Regions from separate parts of the Clostridium lapidicellarium genome, predicted to be linked through region 2. Evidence: a T-box and tRNA genes for the amino acid it is inferred to sense, from the RefSeq annotation. Region 2 holds a T-box; the other holds one or more tRNA genes.
The links. A T-box is a leader RNA that pairs with one kind of tRNA and senses whether it is charged. The one in region 2 lies ahead of leuS (leucine--tRNA ligase), so its partner is inferred to be a tRNA-Leu.
Positions count from the first base shown of each region.

Region 1: it has a tRNA-Leu gene. The T-box ahead of leuS (leucine--tRNA ligase) is inferred to sense a tRNA for this amino acid. The anticodon was not compared.

Region 1 covers NZ_JBGFFE010000006.1:13,681-20,078, reverse strand. The annotation lists gene yabN (bifunctional methyltransferase/pyrophosphohydrolase YabN) at 1-767, shown strand, start outside; gene hbs (non-specific DNA-binding protein Hbs) at 1,031-1,306, shown strand; gene AB8S09_RS05935 (RNA-binding S4 domain-containing protein) at 1,370-1,630, shown strand; gene yabP (sporulation protein YabP) at 1,688-1,978, shown strand; gene yabQ (spore cortex biosynthesis protein YabQ) at 2,001-2,405, shown strand; gene AB8S09_RS05920 (FtsB family cell division protein) at 2,510-2,782, shown strand; gene AB8S09_RS05915 (S1 domain-containing RNA-binding protein) at 2,948-3,358, shown strand; tRNA gene AB8S09_RS05910 (tRNA-Leu) at 3,491-3,579, shown strand; tRNA gene AB8S09_RS05905 (tRNA-Met) at 3,589-3,664, shown strand; tRNA gene AB8S09_RS05900 (tRNA-Met) at 3,722-3,797, shown strand; tRNA gene AB8S09_RS05895 (tRNA-Met) at 3,855-3,930, shown strand; tRNA gene AB8S09_RS05890 (tRNA-Met) at 3,988-4,063, shown strand; tRNA gene AB8S09_RS05885 (tRNA-Met) at 4,078-4,154, shown strand; gene spoIIE (stage II sporulation protein E) at 4,459-6,398, shown strand, end outside.
Region 2 covers NZ_JBGFFE010000002.1:175,686-182,083, forward strand. The annotation lists gene AB8S09_RS02840 (DUF5685 family protein) at 1-552, shown strand, start outside; gene AB8S09_RS02845 (J domain-containing protein) at 536-1,129, shown strand; gene AB8S09_RS02850 (hypothetical protein) at 1,156-1,674, shown strand; tRNA gene AB8S09_RS02855 (tRNA-Gln) at 1,748-1,822, shown strand; T-box leader at 1,922-2,127, shown strand; gene leuS (leucine--tRNA ligase) at 2,209-4,641, shown strand; gene yjbM (GTP diphosphokinase) at 4,711-5,499, opposite strand; gene AB8S09_RS02870 (DUF2225 domain-containing protein) at 5,675-6,398, shown strand, end outside.

The DNA of each region.
Region 1 (6,398 bases), on a different contig from region 2:
ATGATTTAAGGGATTTACTAAATATAATGAAGAAATTGAGAAGCAGTACAGGGTGTCCATGGGATAGAGAACAAAGCCACGACAGCCTGAAAAAATATCTTGTAGAAGAAAGCTATGAAGTGATGGAAGCTGTAAACAAGGAAGACTATGAAAACTTGGTAGAAGAGCTTGGTGATGTGTTATTTCAAGTAGTGTTTCATTGTCAGATAGGAGAGGAGGAGGGATTTTTTGATATAGGCGACGTTATCGATGGTGTGTGCCGCAAAATGATAAACAGGCATCCACATGTATTTGGCTGTAAAAGCTTGGACAATAAGGAGCAGGTACTTGCGGAGTGGAATGTAATAAAAAAGAAGGAGCAGGGTTTGAGTACATACACAGATGAACTTAGGCATGTGGCCAAAGCTTTGCCGGCTCTTATGAGAGCGGTAAAAGTTCAGAAAAAAGCTTCAGATGTGGGGTTTAACTGGGAGAAAGTTGAAGGCGCTCTGGATAAAGTTTTAGAAGAGTATTATGAAGTAAAAAATGTATATAAAAGTGAAGAAAAGGTAAAAATAGTAGAAGAAATGGGGGATTTAATATTTGCATGCGTAAATGTTGCTAGATTCCTTGACATTGACCCTGAGTTTGCATTAAATTATAGTATAGAGAAATTTATAAAGCGTTTTGCATATATAGAAAAAAATGCTATTGACCGAGGTTTAGATATGAAGGATATGACATTGGATGAAATGAATAGACTTTGGGAAAAATCTAAAAGCAAATAAATTTTAGTTTTTATATGCAAAAAGAAGGAGTTTATAAATTAGTGCAGAATATGGCTAATATGTACTATAATTAAATATAGTAAGTGATAAATAATTTAAAATGCAATATACATAACATAATCAATAGCTGAATGTTTTTGTACAATATATGAGTATTTATTGCTTTCTATAAGATCTTGATTAAATTTAATTGAGATTAAATTTATAAAGATATTTGCATAGTCTTGCACATATGTCTATGAAAATAAGAGGAGGTAAAAAAGGTGAATAAATCAGAATTAATTACTGGTATAGCAGAAAAGTCAAAGTTAACTAAAAAAGATGCAGAGGCAGCTTTAAAGGGATTTATAGAAAGTGTGGAAGAAACACTTGAAAAAGGAGAAAAGGTTCAATTAGTTGGATTTGGAACATTTGAAGTGAGGAAAAGAGCTGCTAGAATTGGAAGAAATCCTAGAACCAAAGAAGAAATAAATATACCAGAATCAACGGTTCCTGTATTTAAAGCTGGTAAAGAATTTAAGGATAGAGTAAATAAATAAACATATTTTTTCAGTAAACCTGGATGAAAATCTGGGTTTTCTGTTTTAAGAAGGAGAATTTACATGAGATTAGATAAATATCTTAAGGTGTCCAGAATAATAAAGAGAAGAACTGCAGCGAAGGAAGCATGTGAGGGCGGAAGGGTTATCATAAATGGTAAAACAGCAAAACCGAGTACCGAGGTTAAAGGCGGAGATATAATACAGATTAAATATGCCAATAGTTCTCTTAAAGCAAAAATTTTAGATATTAAAAATCATACCAAAAAAGAAGATGCCCAGAAAATGTATGAGATAATTACGGATACAAAAGATGTAAAATAGAAAGTAATATAAATTATTCCCATCACATATATTTATTATAGGTGGAGGGGATGTTTTATGGAGAAAAAAGAAATAAAGCTGGAAGACAAAAAAAGCCTGCTGAGTCTTGAAAATAGAAAAAAATTAATACTGACCGGTATTATTGAAGTTATAAGTTTTAATGAAGATCAGATATCTTTAAATACTAATCTTGGAATTCTCAATATCAAGGGTAAGAATTTAAAGATGAATAAATTAGATGTACAAAATGGTGATGTTAGTATAATAGGTACTATAAACTCCTGCATTTATATAAACAATGAGCCTAAGAAAAAAAAGCATCATTTGTTGTCAAAAATGTTTAAGTAGTTTTTAACTGGAAAGGGCTATTATGATTATATCAATAAGTGATCAGCTCAGAATTATATTGTGCAGTATTATGGCAGGAATAATAACAGGAGTGTTATTTGATTTTTATAGATTGATAAGGGGATTGACCGGTTTAAATAAAATAATAGTGTTTATAGAAGATACTTTATTTTGGCTGTTTACGGCTATAGTTGTATTTATATTTTTAATGTATACCAATTATGCTTATCTGAGAATGTATGTTTACATTTTGCTGATAGTTGGGATATATTTATATTTAAAGATTTTTAGTCCTGTACTTATTAGCTTTTATAGAAAATTATTTAAAATAATTGGGAGGGTATTTAGAGTGATTTTAAATGTACTTATATATTTTTTCCAATATGCCGATTATATTGTTAAGAAAAAAAATAAAAAAAAATTATAAGAATTAACTTGAAGAAAATTAAAAATCAAATTACAATATAATTATAATACTATTTAGAATGATTTTGAAGAAAAGTTTTTAATTAAAGAAACTGGTGATTGTTATTGAAAATAAAAATCAAATGGAAAAATATATTCCTTTTATTGTTGGTTTTATACATAGGTTATATATTTGTAAGTCAGCAAATTACCATGCAGAATATAAAAAAACAAATATCTGAAACGAAATCTGAAGAGCAAAAATTAAAGGTTAGAAATCAAAAATTACAGGATGAAGTTAAAATGTCTGCATCTGACGTATATATAGAGAAATTGGCTAGAGAAAAACTAGGTCTTATTAAAGAAGGTGAAACTCCTGTAATAAATGTAAATAAATGATGATTGATTGTAAATTGTATCTGCAGTATGATGGAGGATAAGTAATTGTGTAGCAGGAAGAATTTTCAGGGGAAAATCCAGGAAATCCTACTTTGATTGAGTAAAGTCAGAAGAATAAAATGTTAATATATATAAGTATTATTTTTAAGGAGGAGTCTTTTTAATATGACCTTGAAGGCAGGAAACATACTAGAGGGAACAGTAGTTAATATTACTAGCTTTGGAGCCTTTGTAGAAGTTGAGGGTAAAACTGGTTTAGTCCATATATCTGAAGTATCAGATAATTATGTTAAAAATATAAGGGACTATTTAAAGGAAAAGGATAAAGTGAAAGTCAAGATAATTTCTATTGATGACAATGGCAAAATGAGTTTATCAATAAAACAGGCGTCACACAATAAGAAAAGCTTGAGACCATTAGAAATAGATTGGCAAAAGGAAAGCAACAAGCAGAATCAAGGTACTTTTGAAGATAGATTGTCTAAGTTTTTAAAGGATAGTGAGGAGAGATTTCAAGATATAAAGAAGCACCAGGATTCGAAGGGAAAAGGTTATAAGAGATCGTCTAATTATTGATCATATAATATAAGGAGGTCTGTAAAAGATCTCCTTTATTTAATAAAAAAGTTAGGCTTTAAAAATTGTTGACAATATTCTATTTATCATATATAATAACTTATGTTGTCAATCGATAGGTCATTAATTACTGCTGGAGTGGCGGAACAGGCAGACGCACAGGACTTAAAATCCTGCGGGCTTTAAAACCCGTACCGGTTCGATTCCGGTCTTCAGCACCAGTGTATTGTCGCGGGGTGGAGCAGCTGGTAGCTCGTCGGGCTCATAACCCGAAGGTCAGAGGTTCAAATCCTTTCCCCGCAACCAAATTAAATGAAGTATACGGTTAGTTATTATAAGTTAAGCAGAAGTGGTACATAGTGTCGCGGGGTGGAGCAGCTGGTAGCTCGTCGGGCTCATAACCCGAAGGTCAGAGGTTCAAATCCTTTCCCCGCAACCAAATTAAATGAAGTATACGGTTAGTTATTATAAGTTAAGCAGAAGTGGTACATAGTGTCGCGGGGTGGAGCAGCTGGTAGCTCGTCGGGCTCATAACCCGAAGGTCAGAGGTTCAAATCCTTTCCCCGCAACCAAATTAAATGAAGTATACGGTTAGTTATTATAAGTTAAGCAGAAGTGGTACATAGTGTCGCGGGGTGGAGCAGCTGGTAGCTCGTCGGGCTCATAACCCGAAGGTCGGAGGTTCAAATCCTTTCCCCGCAACCAAAATTATATAATATGGCGGAATAGCTCAGTTGGCGAGAGCATTCGGTTCATACCCGAAGTGTCATAGGTTCAAATCCTATTTCCGCTACCAAAACCGGGGACTTGCTAAATTTAGCAGGTCCCTTATGATTTGTACACAGAGTTCTACATAGAACTTTGTGTATTTTAGCCTGCAGGTAAAATTATGAACACTGTGGATAAATATTGAATATTATATGTGGATAAAAAGTGTGAAATAGAATTTTTTTAACGTAATTGTCTAAAATAAAGATTATAAAAAAAACATAGAAATTAATGTCTTAAAAAAAATATGAATACACCTCACCTTCTGACATTTATTTCCATAAGAGACTGCTATAATAAAGAAAGTGATTTTATATAGTGAGGTGATATTTTTGCAATATAGAGCGGAGGTTTTTCCTTATCAACGGACAAAAAAGATAGGTTGTGAAAGGAAAAAAAGCAAATTTAAAAATTTGGATTCCATTATTGAATTGGCATTTTACTTTTTAGCAGGTTTCTTGGTGGGAAGGGTTATGATGGTAAATCTTATGGCACCTTTTGGGATAGCATTTTTCATATCCATAGCGGTATGTGAAAAACAGGTGCCTTCACTGATGGCTGCCACCGGCACGTTTCTCGGGTACATATCTATATATGGAAATGTAAAATATTTACCAATGTATTGCACGATAATTGTTACATTAGCCTTTTTAAATTATATTCTAAAGGGCGTTGATAGAAACAAAAAACTTGTTTTTCTGTTTTCAGCTACATTTTTAGAATTTCTTTTTTATAAGTTTCTTGTAGTTAAGTTAACTGCTGGAGTAGCTGCTCTTAATTCTGTTTTTGAAGTTACGTGTGTTTTCTCATTATATTATATTATCAATTACTCTATAATATGTTTTAAAAAATCAAAAACTCGACATCTGTACAGCAGCGAAGAAATAATTAGTATGGCTATAACCATATCTTTGATTATAGCCGGAACTTGGGGAAGCAGTATAGGCGGAATATCTCTTAGGAATACAATAGCTTTAAGTTTTATCCTCATATTAGGTTATGTAAAGGGAAGCACTTCAGGTGCTGCGGCAGGAGTGGCAATGGGAGCTATTATAGGAGTTACTTCCAATAATGTTATAATTTATATTGCAGTTTATGGATTATGCGGCCTAATATCGGGTGTATTTAGGGAGACGGGTAAATTGTTTAGCGCTTCAGCTTATATTGTTACTTTTGCTGTATTAAAAATGTATTCTAATATAGGTGCCGAGTTTAAAATTGTAGAAGTAATCATAAGTTGTATTGTATTTCTATCCATACCTAAAAAAATATATAAAAAATTGGAATTGGAACTGGATTGCCAGGAAAAGCAAAGGCATTTAAAAGAAAATTATGCAGATAAGATCAAAGCTATTTTTACCAAGAAATTAAATAATTTTTCCAGTGTACTTGGTAATATGTCATCTGTTTTAGCTAAATTGGCTGAAAACGATAAATTGGCGATGAAAAATAAAAGCAGCGCTCTTATAGAAAACTTAGCCGATAGAGTTTGTACAAGCTGTGACATGAAGTCCATGTGCTGGAGAAGAGAGACTTTTTATACCTATAATGCATTTGCAGAATTGATACAGAACTTTCAGGAAAATAAAAAATATATACCGGAAGAAATTCAGAGAAAATGCATTCAGAGGACTTTTTTAATGAAAAATACTGAGGAAATTGTAAATAATTACATTATAGATGAAATGTGGAGGGTAAGATTGGGGGAATGCAGGGAACTTCTGGCCTCCCAAATAAAAAATATGGGTGATACAGTGTCAGAAATAGCGGAGGATTTTCATTCTAATATAAAGTTTAATTCTAAAGTTGAAAATGATATTCGCAGAATTTTAAACAAGGGAAATATCCATTACATGGATGTATTTTGTTTTAATGACGAAAGGGACCACTTGATTGTAAATCTCTCTATGGAAGCTTGTGGTGGAAAGCAGCAGTGTGTGAAAGATGTATTGCCGCTTATAAATAATGTTTCAGGTAAATTGATGTGTGTGAGCAACAGTGAGTGCAATATAGATTATTCTGTAGGTACCTGCAGTATAATTTTTAAAGAAATGCCCAAATATCACATATCTGCCTGCGTAAGCGGAAATTGTAAGGATGGAGAAAAATATAATGGGGACAACTATAGCTTTGGTGAATTGTCAGATGGGACATATATGACAATAATAAGTGATGGAATGGGATCTGGACCCCAGGCAGATCAAGAAAGCAGTGCTACTGTTGAGCTTATAAAAAAATTTACCGGTTCGGGATTTAAAAAGATGACGGCAAT
Region 2 (6,398 bases):
TCCATAAAAAGCAGGATATTGTCGGTTTATCTCAGAAGATATCTGAATTCCATGCCTGAAAATTTCAAGAAAAATTTTCAAGTTATAAAAAATAAACTTCGGAATCTATACAAGCTGGAAAAGGATTCCGGAAATAAATCCATAGATTTCCTGGCCAATCCCTTTGGAGAGCTTACAGGTTTTATACTGAGCTCATCGCAAGATGGAGATATTAAAAAGAAACTTTATTTTCTCGGGTACAATCTCGGAAAGTGGATATATATAATTGACGCTTTTGACGATTTAAATGAAGATATGCGCCGGGAAAAATTCAATGCCATAGATCACTGTTTCAACAGCAAAAAACTGAGTTTTGATGAATTTTCAAAACAGATAGAAAAAAGAATAGATTTTATTTTAGGCACCTGTGCCGCACAGTGTATGAATGCCTTTAAGGCACTTCCCATAAAGAGAAACGAAGAATTGCTCTATAATATATTACAATATGGACTTTTAGATAAAATGGATAAAGTTTTTAGAAGGGGCGTTTACAAAAATGAAAAATCCATATGAAGTACTTGAAATAAGCGAAAATGCTTCAAAAGAAGAGATAAAAAAAGCTTACAGAAAATTGGCTAAAAAATATCATCCTGATCAATATGACAACAATCCGCTCAGGGATTTGGCCGAAAACAAAATGAGAGAGATAAATGAAGCCTATGATTATCTGATGAAAGGCAACCCAAATCAAGAGCATTATGATACAGGAGAAAATTCTTACAGCAGTGAAAACAGTTCCGGAATGTATCAGTCTGTAGAAAATGACATATACAACGGCAACTTTAAAAATGCGGAATCAAAACTCATGAACGTAGGGACAAGGGATGCAGAGTGGAATTATCTAATGGGAATTCTAAATTTAAGAAGAGGCTGGTACAACGACGCTTATAATAACCTGAGCACTGCCTGCAGGCTTGATCCGAACAATTTTAAATACCAGAGTGCTTTCAATAAATTGTCTGGAATAAACCGTTCTTACAGGCAGCCATATTATGGAGATCAAAGAAAAGATCCCGACATATGCAACATCTGTGCCACACTGTACTGCCTGGACTGTTTCTGCGGCGGTGGAAACTACGGCGGATGCTAAATTAAAACAACAGAGGTGATTTTAAAATGGCAGAAAAAACAAATGCAGCTTCCAATATAGCCAAGGGAGGACTTCTAACTACCGTTGGTGTTATTCTGATCTATATAAGCAGCATAGTTCCCTTAAACAAAGCTTCAATACTGGTTCTGTCCTCACTGCTCATCCCGCTGGCAGTACTGATTACGGATTTCAAAAGCGCATTTACAGTTTATGCCGCCACTTCCCTACTGTCAATGATTATATGCGGATTCAGAATGGCGGTAATATCTTATATAATATTTTTTGGTCTATACGGGCTTGTCAAATATTATGTCGAAAAGCGTCAGAAATTACCTCTTGAAATCATATTGAAGCTGGTTTTCTTCAATATATGCATGGTTTTGCTGCTCTTAATATACAGCTTGTTTTTCCCGGGACTTTTAAAGATAAACTCCCGTTTTTATGTTATAATACTGGGGTTACAGGTAGTATTTTTACTGTACGATTATCTTTTGACACTGTTTATAAATTATATAAATAAATATTTTGTCAGGAAATTAAAATAATTTTTTCACATTATATGCTATTGACATATAAATTTTTGATGATATAATATTTATTGTTGAGTTTCAACAATAGTGCCCATTAGCCAAATGGTAAGGCACCTGTCTCTGGAACAGGCATTTGTTGGTTCGAATCCAGCATGGGCAGCCAAAAGAGAGCTTTCCAAAGAAAGTTCTCTTTTTTCAACAATTTTTCAAATTAATTCTTGACAAATCATTGTCCATTATTATAGAATGTAAGATAAATCAACATAAAGCTTTGAATAAGGAGTAGTAATATTTACATCACTAAAGAGAGCTGTTGTAAGGTGAAAAACAGTGTGAATATAATATGAACTTGCCTTAAGAGCTTATCTGGAAAATCAGATACGGTAAAAAACCGTTATTTTTCAAGGGAAATCAATTTATTGATTTAACTAGAGTGGTACCGCGGAAGCTAAACCTTTCGTCTCTTAAAAGAAGAGACGAAGGGTTTTTTTTATTTCACAACGGATATAGGAATTAATTACAAGATTATAAGCAAAGGAGAAGATTTTTATGTATAATGTAGAAATTGATAAAAAATGGCAAAAAAAATGGGAAGAAACAAACCTGTACAAATTTGACAAAAACGATCTGGACAATAAATTATATGTGATGGAGATGTTTTCCTATCCTTCAGGAAGCAAATTACATGCAGGCCACTGGTTTAACTATGCCCCCGTGGACTCCTGGGCCAGATTGAAAAGGATGCAGGGATACAACGTATTTCAGCCCATGGGATTTGACGCTTTCGGACTTCCTGCTGAAAACTATGCCATAAAAACCGGAATTCACCCAAAAGACTCCACCGAAAAAAATATCAGCACCATGGAAAAGCAGCTTAAATCCATGGGTGCCATGTTCAACTGGGAAAATGAAGTTATCACCTGCCACCCTGACTATTACAGGTGGAATCAGTGGTTGTTCCTGCAGCTTTACAAACATGGGCTGGCTTACAGAAAAAAAGCACCTGCAAACTGGTGTCCCAGCTGTAAAACAGTGCTCGCCAACGAACAGGTAAAGGACGGCTGCTGTGAACGCTGCGGAACGGAAGTCACCAAAAAAGACCTCACACAGTGGTTTTTTAAGATCACAGATTACGCAGAGGAATTGCTGCAGGATCTCGACAAACTGGATTGGCCGTCCAAGACAAAGGCCATGCAAAGACACTGGATAGGCAAGTCCACAGGTACAAATGTAACTTTCAAGGTAGTTGACTCTCCGGTGGAATTCAGTGTATTTACCACAAGGGTAGACACCCTGTTTGGCGTCACTTATGTAGTCATATCCCCCGAAAACGAACTGGTAGACAAAATAACCAGAGATGCCTATAAGGACAGGATTGAAAAATATAAGGAACAGGCAAGAAAACAAACTGACATTGAAAGGCAATCCATAACAAGAGAAAAAACAGGCGTATTTACAGGATCATATGCCATAAACCCCATAAACGGCAGAAAAGTTCCCATATGGGTGGGCGATTATGTACTGAATACCTACGGCACCGGTGCCGTAATGGCAGTCCCGGCCCATGACGAAAGGGATTTTGAATTTGCCAAAAAATACAAACTACCCATTGAAAGAGTCATAGAAGGAGGAAATTCTCTCCCATACGTAGAATATGGAGAGATGGTAAACAGCGGAAATTTCAGCGGATTATCCTCGGAAGAAGGTAAAAAAGCTGTAACCAAAGAGCTTGAAAAAATGGGTCTTGGATCTGCCAGGGTGAACTACAGGTTAAGGGACTGGTTGGTATCAAGGCAGAGATACTGGGGCACCCCCATACCGATAATATACTGCGACAAATGTGGAATTGTACCCGTACCGGAAGATAAACTCCCAGTAAAACTGCCCTATAATGTAGAATTCTCTCCGGATGGAAAATCCCCGCTTTTAAAATCAGAGGAATTTATGAACACAACATGTCCCATATGCGGGAGACCTGCCAGAAGAGAGGCAGATACACTGGACACCTTCGTATGTTCATCCTGGTATTATTTAAGGTATGTGGACAATAAAAACGACAAGCAGGCCTTCGATAAAGAAAAGATAGATAAAATGCTGCCTGTAGATATGTATGTAGGCGGACCGGAACATGCATGCATGCACCTTTTATATGCCAGATTCATTACCAAGGCACTGAGAGATATGGGATTTTTAAATTTTGACGAACCCTTCCTTTCTCTAAGACACCAGGGCATAATACTTGGACCCGACGGCCAGAAAATGAGCAAATCCAAGGGCAACACCATATCCCCGGACAGCTGCATACAAAAATACGGCTCCGATGTATTTAGAATGTACCTCATGTTCGGATTCGACTATGCCGAAGGAGGTGCCTGGAGTGAAGATGGTATTAAATCCATGGACAGATTTGTAGACAGGATAGAGAGAATTGTAAATTCCACAAAGGAAGCCCTTGCAGACGGAAAAAACAGTAAGACTTCCATGGACGGCATGGAAAGAGAATTAAATTATGTACGAAATCATTCAATAAAATCCGTATCGGAGGATACCGGTAAATTTCAATTCAATACGGCCATTGCCAGAATTATGGAGTTTGCAAATGCACTCTCCAAATATCTTCAGGAAGGCAAAAAGAATTTATCCCTGTTAAAGGACAGTGTACTTGATTTCATAAGGATACTGGCTCCTTTTGCACCACATTTCTCTGAAGAACAGTGGCAGAATCTAGGAATGAGTTACTCCATCTTCAATGAAAAATGGCCTGAGTTCAACCCGGATGCACTTGTAAAAAAAGAGGTTGAAATAGCTGTCCAGATAAACGGCAGGATAAGAGCCAAGTTAAACATTCCTACCGATCTAAATGAAAAGGGGATAGAAAAATTATCCCTTTCAAACCAGAATATAAAATCCCTGCTCAAAGGCAAGGATATAAAAAAGGTCATAGTGGTAAAAGGAAGACTCGTAAATATAGTTGCAAAATAGATTTGATAGGAGGACAGCACTGCAAAATCTTCGTGCTGCCCTCTTATTTATTATCCGGGAAATTTAATATTATTTATAAACTTGAAGTGCCTTTTCCGTAGAGTGCAATAGACTGGCCAGTTCAAAAACCTCTCCTTCGTCTGCCAGTTTATTCAATTGTACCTGATATCTCGTAGCCTCAGTTAATTTTCCCATGGAAGACAGCGTCAGTATGTTATTCATTATATCCGATACCAGGCTGGACTTAACTTCAAATAATTTTTGGGCGTCTTTTATTTCATCTTTTATCTCCAGCATCTGCTCATCAAGATGGAAAGCCGCATCTGCCGCACTCTTCAGCTTGAATTTGATGGCATCCGGTATCTCATGTTTATACTTGTAATTCAGGGAATGTTCTGCAGTAGCCCAAAAATTCATGGCCAAAGTCCTTATCTGGAATTCAGCCAGTATCTGTACTTCGCCCTCCGACATATTTACAGGGTATCTGATTACCATATGATAACTTCTGTAGCCGCTTTCCTTTACATTTGTGATATAATCTTTTTCATACATTATCTGCATGTCTTTTCTGTTCCTCACTATGCTGACCACTTTGCCTATATCATCTACAAACTGGCACATTATCCTTATACCTGCTATATCCTCCATTTCATATCCTATTCTATCCAAAGGTATATTAAATTTATTTGCTTTCTCAAGTATACTCGATATCTCCTTCACCCTTCCCGTAACAAACTCTATAGGTGAATACTCATTTTTTCTTCTATATTCTTTTCTTATGCTTTTAAATTTCACTTTTAACTCTTCAACAGCCTGATTATATGGTAGTAAAAATGTCTTCCACTCTCTTATTGCCACATAAATCACCCCTAACAGATATTATAAAATTAATTCATACAGTACAATAATACTATTATATAAAAAATATGGAAAGTTTAAGAACTATGATTTTTACTAAATTTTTGATATAATAAGTAAGAAGATCTAAGCTATATTACAGAATTTATATGATTAATAACAAAGGTGATAGAGTATGTCTAAAGAAACATTTTCAAATAGGACTTCGGGAGATCTCCGGGAAAAAGATAAACAAAAATTGCTGCTGTACAACAGAAATGTGACCTGTCCTGTCTGCGGAAATTCTTTCAATGCCAGGGCCATTAAAAAATCTTCCTACAGGATACTGAAAAGAGATTCCGATTTTTTCATAAGATATTCCATAATAAATCCATACTTTTACGATGTATGGGTATGTGACGACTGCGGTTATGCTGCCATTAAAAATGATTTCCTGCATATAAGCGATTATGACGCGGATACGGTAAAAAACAAAATCACCCCTAAATGGCACAGTAAAAATTATCCGGATATATACGACATTGACCTGGCAATTCAAAGATACAAGCTGTCTCTTTTGAACTACTACGTAATAGATGCCAGGGCCAGTAAGAAAGCTATAAATTTTTTGAAAATCGCATGGATGTACAGGCTTAAGGAAGACAATAAAAATGAAATAAAGTTTTTAAATCAGGCATTGAAAAACTTCAACGCCGCATATTACAATGAAAGTCTGCCGATATGTGGTATGGACAGATTTACCACTATGTATCTCATAGGAGAACTCATGAGGCGTACGGGAAAAGAAGAGGATTCACTGACATGGTTCAGCCAGGTGGTAACTTCCACTACGGCATCCTCAAAAATCAAGAACATGGCCAGAGATCAAAAGAATCTTGTAAAAGATTCTCTCGAAAACA